2 regions of the Paenibacillus sp. FSL R5-0486 genome follow, and region 2 is predicted to be linked to the other one. Evidence: predicted binding sites of a transcription regulator. Region 2 holds the regulator's gene; the other holds the start of a gene.
What was found. The regulator CtsR, encoded in region 2, represses protease genes until heat stress. The targets are predictions, from matches to a motif close to ATGGTCAATAAAGGTCAAACA.

Region 1: the regulator CtsR is predicted to act here: its motif matches at 2,302-2,322, upstream of clpP (ATP-dependent Clp endopeptidase proteolytic subunit ClpP).

Annotation. Positions count from the first base shown of each region.
Region 1 is NZ_CP150237.1:182,028-186,462, forward strand. It holds gene MKY01_RS00890 (DUF4163 domain-containing protein) at 352-1,449, shown strand; gene clpP (ATP-dependent Clp endopeptidase proteolytic subunit ClpP) at 1,617-2,213, opposite strand; tRNA gene MKY01_RS00900 (tRNA-Arg) at 2,390-2,464, opposite strand; gene MKY01_RS00905 (sugar-binding domain-containing protein) at 2,891-3,916, shown strand; gene gap (type I glyceraldehyde-3-phosphate dehydrogenase) at 4,023-4,435, shown strand, end outside.
Region 2 is NZ_CP150237.1:6,401,271-6,405,705, forward strand. It holds gene MKY01_RS28430 (protein arginine kinase) at 1-981, opposite strand, end outside; gene MKY01_RS28435 (UvrB/UvrC motif-containing protein) at 1,010-1,534, opposite strand; gene MKY01_RS28440 (CtsR family transcriptional regulator) at 1,566-2,027, opposite strand; gene MKY01_RS28445 (GNAT family N-acetyltransferase) at 2,489-3,664, opposite strand; rRNA gene rrf (5S ribosomal RNA) at 3,843-3,959, opposite strand; rRNA gene MKY01_RS28455 (23S ribosomal RNA) at 4,103-4,435, opposite strand, start outside.

The sequences.
Region 1 (4,435 bases), 1.0 Mb from region 2:
TTTTAAGTGTCATTTGAAGGGTACAACGAAATAATGACAAAGATTTTGTCCTGTGGACAGAGTCTTTTTTTGTTGGAAAAGCAAACTTTGATGAAGTTATATAGAAGGGTACCTTTTTGAAGCAACATGAAATGCTGTATATTGGTATCTTTTTTGTATAGTTGTTCGTGACAAAAAGGTCATATCCCCATATATTTTCCTACTGATATTCATCAACATTGTAACTCGAGCTGTAAACCTTTCCGAAATCGGGTTAATTATAATAGAGAGGTGAGCGTATGAGATATGCGATCAGGTCAGGATTACATACGCAATGATCCCTAATTGTGAATTCAGAGAGGAGTTTTATATATGACATCATGGAAAAAATGGACAAGTGCGTTGCTTGCAACAGGAATTATTGTAGGTAGCGGTTCGGTGTGGCAGGACAGTTCGGTTCAGGCGGCATCGGTATCCTCGAAAGTGACAACCACAGCTGAGGTGACCCTGAAGTCGGGTGGAAAAACACTGACTCAAAAAGGACTTCTTCAAGGTGGTTCAACTTGGGTATCTCTTACGGCAGTTAAAGATGTGGCAGGTGGAACGCTGAAATATGATGCGAAAACCAAGTCATATACGGTAACAGCAGCCAACAATGCGATGACCGTTAGCCTGATGGATGGACAGCCAAACGTTTATATTAACGGTTATTACCCTCAGGTGGAAGCGAAATTGATTCAGGGTCGATTGTATATCCCATTCTCGGCAATGAGAGATTATCTGGGTGTACAGGGGAATTGGGATGCCAAAACCAAAACGTTGACACTCAGCAAGGTGAAACAAAATAGCGTTAAAATTAAAGCGGCAACAGTTAATGTTACTGTAAAAAATGCTGAAGTAGATGTTCAATATCCGCAAGTGAGTGGACTTGCCAGCAAAGAAGCTGAAGCGGCGATCAACAAAGTGTTGAAAGATGAAGTGGATGCGTATGTAGCTGACTTCAAGAAACAGACATCTGAATTCGGCGGTGCAACAGCCAACCGTCCATATGCATTTGAGAGCTCCTATGTAGTGACGTACAACGAAAAAGGCGTGCTGGGACTCATTACACAACGATATGAGGATTATGCTGGCGCTCATGGCATGACATACCGTACGGGACACACCTTTGCACTGGACACAGGCAAGGAGCTTACGTTAGATGATGTGCTGCAAAATAACAAAACCATGCGCGAGACGTTGAGTAAAAAAGTGGGTGAACAACTGAAAGCCCGCGGTGGATACCTCGACGGTTATAAAGGGTTGAATAAAGATCAAGATTTCTATGTGACACCAACGGGTGTAGTTGTGTTCTTCCAGTTGTATGAGTATACGGCGTACGCAGAGGGATTCCCTGAAATGCCATTTACGTATAAAGAGCTTCTCCCTAAAGGCACGGAACCTTTCAGTAATGTATCTGGAACCAAATAAAGAATCATTATTGTGCACTCTTAAGTTTTCTTCCTTATAAAATGAAAAAAGAAGCCCCCATCATAATTATGATGAGGGCTTCTTCTCGTATAGACAACACAATTATATGTTGCTGATTACGTTAGGTGTTGATTATGTTAACGCATAGACCGTGGTCTACGTCACACTTAGATGCCTTGTGATCCTACGTTTTCGATGACTTTATCAATGATACCGTAATCGGCGGCTTCAGCAGCACTCATGAAGTAGTCACGATCTGTATCTTTCTCAATCCGCTCCAGCGGTTGACCTGAACGCTCAGAGATGATGCGGTTCAACGTATCACGCATTTTCAAAATGCGACGAGCGCGGATTTCGATGTCAGAAGCCTGACCTTGTGCACCACCAAGTGGTTGGTGAATCATAATTTCACTGTTTGGTAATGCAAAACGTTTACCTTTTGCACCGGCATTCAACAAGAATGCACCCATGGAAGCCGCCATACCTACACAGATGGTAGATACATCCGGTTTGATGAATTGCATTGTATCGTAAATCGCCATACCGGCTGTAATCGATCCGCCTGGGCTGTTGATGTATAAGTGAATGTCTTTCTCCGGATCTTCCGCAGCCAGGAACAACATCTGTGCCATAATGGCATTAGCCACTACGTCATTAACATCGCTACCAAGGAAAATAATACGATCCTTCAGCAATCTGGAGTAGATGTCGTAGGCGCGCTCACCCCGGTTGCTCTGTTCAACGACCATTGGAATAAAACTCACGTGAAAAACCTCCTTGGAATGTAAATGTTATTGGTGTTTATACTTAAACTGTTACCGTATTACCCACATAATAAACAATTCCAAACAAAAAGTCAAAGAAAGTCAAACTAACTTGCAAAAAAAAGAAACCTTTCCGGTTTCATTGGTTAAATGGGTTATGAGCTGTTAAATAAAAATGGCGCGCCCGCCAAGAATCGAACTTGGATCTCAGGCTTCGGAGGCCTACGTCATATCCATTGGACCACGGGCGCACATTATGTGACAGCAATAATGATTATAGCTCATGAAATATTTAATTGCAAGCAGTTCGTTGTCGTATTGGTTTGGATTAACCTAAAAATGATCATGATGAAGAAGAGTGGATAAAGAGTACATTTAAGTAAATGCTATTAGAGGTTTTGGACATGCCGTATGAAATGTGATTCTGAGCGATATGTAGATTGAATTCATTTGTTTCTTCTATATATGGTATGCGTGAGCTAGTCCTAGATCATGGAAGTCTAAGATTGTGAAAATAGGCGCGTACAAACGCTGCATGCGTGTCGAAATAACACGTTGAAACACTTGCATGTCACGTCAGTTTTAGGTAGAATAGACGTGGGACTTAAAAAGTTAACCCGGGACGTTTTAGGGCCATGAAAGAGAGCTTAGAACGAGAACTTGCGGGAGTGGAAAGCATGCGAACGATTTTAGAAGTACAAAAGCAGCTTCTGCCTGATCTCATGGATATCTTGAAAAAGAGGTATACGATTCTGCAACAGATCATGTTATCGGATGTGATCGGACGGAGAACGTTAGCTAATTCCATGCAGATGACCGAGCGGGTTCTGAGGGCTGAGACCGATCTGTTAAAGGCTCAGGGACTTATTGAAATTGACAGTGCAGGAATGAAGATCAGCGAGGCAGGGTATGATTTGCTGCAGCAGTTAGAGCCCGTAGCCAAAGAGTTGTTCGGATTATCCGAGCTGGAAGAGCGCATCAAGCAAGCATACGGTCTGCAAAAGGTAGTTGTGGTTCCTGGCGATTCGGACGTTTCTCCATTTGCCAAAAGGGAACTGGGCAGAGCCGGAGCGAAGGCTCTCGGCAATATCATGAGTGACAACGACGTTGTCGCCGTTACTGGCGGTTCAACAACGGCCGAAGTCGCAGAACAACTAAATCCGCCAACTTCGCTCAAAGGTGTCTGGTTCGTACCGGCACGCGGTGGACTTGGAGAAAGCCTTGAAATTCAGGCTAATACGATCGCATCCACAATGGCAAAACGGGTAGGGGCGCAATACAAACTCCTGCATGTACCGGATTTGCTCAGTGATCATGCCTATGAATCATTAATCCAGGACCCTAGTGTTCAGGAGATTCTGCAGCTGATCAGGCAATCACGGATTGTTATTCATGGAATTGGTGATGCCGTAGAAATGGCCAAAAGACGCAAACTTGCGACGGAGATTATAGATGAACTTCAGGAGCAAGGGGCCGTATCTGAATCTTTCGGTTATTACTTTAATGATCAGGGTGAGGTGGTACATACCATGCTTACACTGGGTATGCGACTTCAGGATATTGAACGAACCGATGTTGTGATTGGAATTGCAGGTGGCAAAAGCAAAGCTGCTGCAATACATTCCGTGTTACGATTTGGTCAGGAAGATATTCTGATTATTGATGAGGCTGCTGCCGAAGTCATCGTTGCTGAAATGGAATAAGGTTTTACTTTGTATCACAACTATTGTTGTCTTGACGGACTTCACCGTCTGTCTTGAATATATAAGTTTCATAAAAAATTAATCAAAACTTGGGAGGAACTTACTCATGATTAAAGTAGGTATTAACGGTTTTGGACGTATTGGACGCTTGGCATTCCGCCGTATTCAAAATGTAGCAGGCATCGAGGTAGTAGCAATCAACGACTTGACTGACGCTAAAATGCTCGCTCATTTGCTCAAATATGATACAACTCAAGGTCGCTTCGATGGCGATGTTGAAGTACACGATGGCTTCTTCAAAGTGAACGGCAAAGAAGTTAAAGTATTGGCTAACCGTAACCCGGAAGAACTTCCTTGGGGCGACCTGGGCGTAGATATCGTTCTGGAATGTACTGGTTTCTTCACAACTAAAGAAGCAGCTGAGAAACACTTGAAAGGTGGAGCTAAGAAAGTTGTTATCTCCGCACCAGCTACTGGCGACATGAAAACCATCGTTTACAACGTAAACCATGAAATCCT
Region 2 (4,435 bases):
TTTCTGCAAAAATCCCGGCTGTGTCATCACATTCAATTCATTCATTACCGTGATGGACAGTCCATCCAACAATCCGAGATCCACGCCAAGGCGTACATCCGATAAGCGCTGTGCAGCTTCCTTGGAATCAACAATAGCTGCATGAGACAATATGCCATAAGAACGCATGACCCGATCCGTAATCCGAAGTCTGGAGTCGGTAATTAACCGTTCTCTCGCTGTACGTTCATGACCAATCATCTGTAACACAACACCATGCAGGTTCTCGATGACTTCCTGTTCGGTCTGTCCCAAAGTAATCTGGTTCGAGATCTGGAACAGGTTACCCATCGCCTCGCTACCTTCACCGTATATCCCTCTTACCGTCAATCCCACTTGGGAAACTGCGGTTAGAATACGGCCAATCTGTTGTGTCATCACCAGGGCAGGCAAGTGCATCATGACCGATGCTCTGACGCCTGTACCTACATTGGTAGGGCAGCTGGTTAAGTATCCTCTGCGATCATCAAAAGCATAATCCACGTGCGCTTCAAAAGCATCATCTATTGCGGAAGCTTTCTCCCAGGCTTCTTTCACCTGAAACCCCGGATAGAGGCACTGGATACGAAGATGATCCTCTTCATTAATCATAATACTGACAGACTCATCCTCACTGAGAATAACCGCACCATTCCTGGATTCATTCGCAAGACTTGGACTGATGAGATGTTTCTCCACCAGCACCCGTTTGTCGAGTTCGTCAATATCGATCAGATCCAACGTATGAAAATCCCCAAAGGCATGAACGTCATCGTATTGAAGTACTTCGCTCAGCTTATTCAGCACCTCTTCCGATTGCTCATTGGAAGCCAGCATCGGAAACGGAACATGCTGAAGGTTGCGTGCAATCCGGACACGGCTGCTAATGACAATTTCGGAATCAGCCGCATCACTGCGCATCCAGTCGCTGAGCGCCTTCTCTGTAAAGCGCAGATTAGGCATTACGCATCCCTCCTACTAATGACAAACTTTACTCCTGAGCTATTCCTTTTTCAAGTCCTCTGATCTGGTCACGGATCTGAGCCGCCTCTTCAAATTCCTCTTGTGCGATGCTCTCTTGTAGCTCACGCTTCAGATCAGCAATTTGCCGTTTCACCTTGATGCGACCACCAGCTCGTGCAGGCACTTTGCCTACATGGGACGTATTACCATGAACCCGCTTGAACAAAGGATCCAGACGACTGTCAAAATATTTATAACATGAACTGCAGCCGAACCGGCCTATCTTACTAAATTGTGCGTACGTCATACCACACTCTTCACATTGAAGAGCTTTTGCAGGTGGTGTTCCTGCCGATCCACTTTTGCCGGCTGGATCAAAATCAAGCAATCCGGACAACAAGTTGTGAATGGAAAACCCACCTGCTGTTCCAGGGATCATTTCCCCTTTTTCACGGGCACATGACTCACAAATATGGAATTCCGTCTTCTCTCCATTTACGATCTTCGTAAAATGAAGTGTCGCCGGACGTTTATTGCATTCTTGGCACAGCATATTGATGTACCTCCTTTGACCCCGATAGTTTTCATTTACCGAGCAAAGATATTAACATCGCCTTCAACATTCTGGCACGAATTTGATCCCGGTAAGGAAGTTTGACCAATATAACCTCTCTAGATACTGCAGCTCGCATCAACCCGGCTTCCCGTTTGTTCAAGAAGCGCGCTTCTTCCAGTTGATAGATCAGACCTTCGGCAGCTGTCTGCCCGATCTCTTCACCAATACTATGGTGCAAATGATTATGCAGAGCTGATTGGGCCGGTAATTCAATGCGCTGTATGCGAACATAACCACCACCGCCGCGTTTACTCTCTACCAGGTATCCCTTCTCGAGTGTAAAACGTGTGCTGATGACATAATTGATCTGGGAAGGTACACATGAGAATTGATCTGCCAGATCATTACGCTGAATTTCAACCATTCCTTCGGGACTTTCATGCAAAATACTCTTCAGATATCGTTCGATAATATCAGAGATATTACGCATCCAATCATCCTCCACTGTCTGAAACGTTAAGTCAATAAGGACCCACACGCCCCCACAGAGTACACCTTCTCTACCCATTTAACCAATCAGGGAAACAGCGAATCTTGCTTCCACAAGTGTTAACAGGAGAGCGAAGGAAGCACGAAGGTCCTTTAATATTCCCTTGATCCTCCGATGAAATGAATCCCGTATATTGGCGATCATGCATCAGATTGTAGAAAGAAAGCTACTTAAGTATTAAACCTTTAGTTGACTTTGACTTTCTTTGACTTTATAACCATTATAGCATATTTTGTGGTTTTGCCAAGTGGGGTCACTATTCATTTTTTACGATTTTACACGAAATATTCCCCAGACACAAAAAAACCTCCCCAAAATTGCTGGAGAAGTCCATTTGTCTTTCAATCACGCCGTATTTCTATATAAGCTAATCGAGTTAAATGGAGCAGTGGGCATAGTCATCAGAAGAAATCGAGCAAATAGGTTTCCCGTTCAGGAATCGCTTGTTCCAAAGCCTTGATTGCTGTGTTCGGTCCGTGAATTCTTCCGATTCGTGCCATTTCCGTTGGTCTGCGATATCCCATCAGGACCGCGGTAAGGGATTGAATATCCACCTTAATGATCTGATCATCAGTAATTGGTTCCGAAGTTTTCCATATGGACGCTGTTCCGTTCATTGCCACGTTTAATTGCCATACCCCTTCATTCCACGGAGCGTGGGCATCTTCTACCTGTAGAACAATCTGCACCGGTGAGTCCTGGCTTGCAAAGGGATACTGGGATATAAACTGCTCTACACTAACGATACGCGCCATAAAATAAGGTACAATCTCCTGCTGAATCCGTGGGTTATCCAATTGGAAGGCAAGCGTATCACTGGCAGGCGCCTGCAACGTAACTTCCTGGATCATGGAATCATGGTTAGCAATGAAGGTCCACAGCCCTTGCCTAGCCTCTTCATTCAGATAGATGATCTCTTTAATGGTAAACTTATTTTCCTTAACCTCATATAAAAGATAACCTTGTGCTGCATCAGCTTCATCGTAATATACAGCCTTCTGGCTGGTCCCATTAACAAGAACTGAATTCTCCCACCTTGCATCATCCCGAACCAGAGTTCCGTTATAACGCTCAGCATACGCACTGTATACTTCCTTTAATATGCTGAGGCCCGGATCCCCACGCCGAATTGTTCCAGGTGTCGCTTTTTTCAGAGGCAAATGAGCTGTAGGTACTTTATAACGTTTAAATTCAACATACGTCTCCCATCCATACTTTCGATAGAAACCAAAAGAGAATGGATGCAAGAAAGATATACTCTGTTTGTTACGATTCATTTCTTCCAACGCATGCTTCAGCAGACCCGCTACCCAGCCTTTGCGTCTATACTCTGGCCAGGTGGCTACACCCGCAATACCGCCCATCTCGAACGATCTGCCATGAATATAGGTTTGAAAAGGAATGATGTGAAGTTTGGCTCCTAGCTGCCCGTCCTCATATACACCCCATATATCCTGTGACGAAAATTGACTCCGCCGTTTTTCTTTCTGTTCTTCACTCATTACTACTTGAAAAGCATATTCGGAGAGTGCCATCGCCGGTTCAAAATCATCTACCGTCAATTTCTGAATTTCCATGTTGTCCTACACCCCATTCGCTAGAGTTATATCAATCCAAATCATGGCCTGATATCTGATATATGTACCCCTTAGAGTGTGTCAGAGGATTCTTACAAAGTCAAATAAGAGATGCTTCCGCATCCCCTAAAATAAACAAATAAAAACCACCACCGAATAACATCGGCAGTGGTTCTTCGCTTGGCGGCGTCCTACTCTCCCAGGACCCTGCGGTCCAAGTACCATCGGCGCTAGAGGGCTTAACGGTCGTGTTCGGGATGGGTACGTGTGGAACCCCTCCGCCATCGCCACCAAACGCGATTTGTCGAAGCATAGCTTCTTAAAATCAGATATGGAACTGAAAATCATACACACGTTCTGTGATGTACCAATTTTCATTTCAGAGATCGTTCTCTGAAAACTAGATTCGAAACGAAACATGCGAATTACAACTTGCTATTGGATAAGCCCTCGACCGATTAGTACTGGTCAGCTCCATGCATTGCTGCACTTCCACCCCCAGCCTATCTACCTCGTCGTCTTCAAGGGGTCTTACATACTGGGAAATCTCATCTTGAGGGGGGCTTCACGCTTAGATGCTTTCAGCGTTTATCCCGTCCGTACATAGCTACCCAGCGGTGCTCCTGGCGGAACAACTGGTACACCAGCGGTACGTCCATCCCGGTCCTCTCGTACTAAGGACAGCTCCTCTCAAATTTCCTACGCCCACGACAGATAGGGACCGAACTGTCTCACGACGTTCTGAACCCAGCTCGCGTACCGCTTTAATGG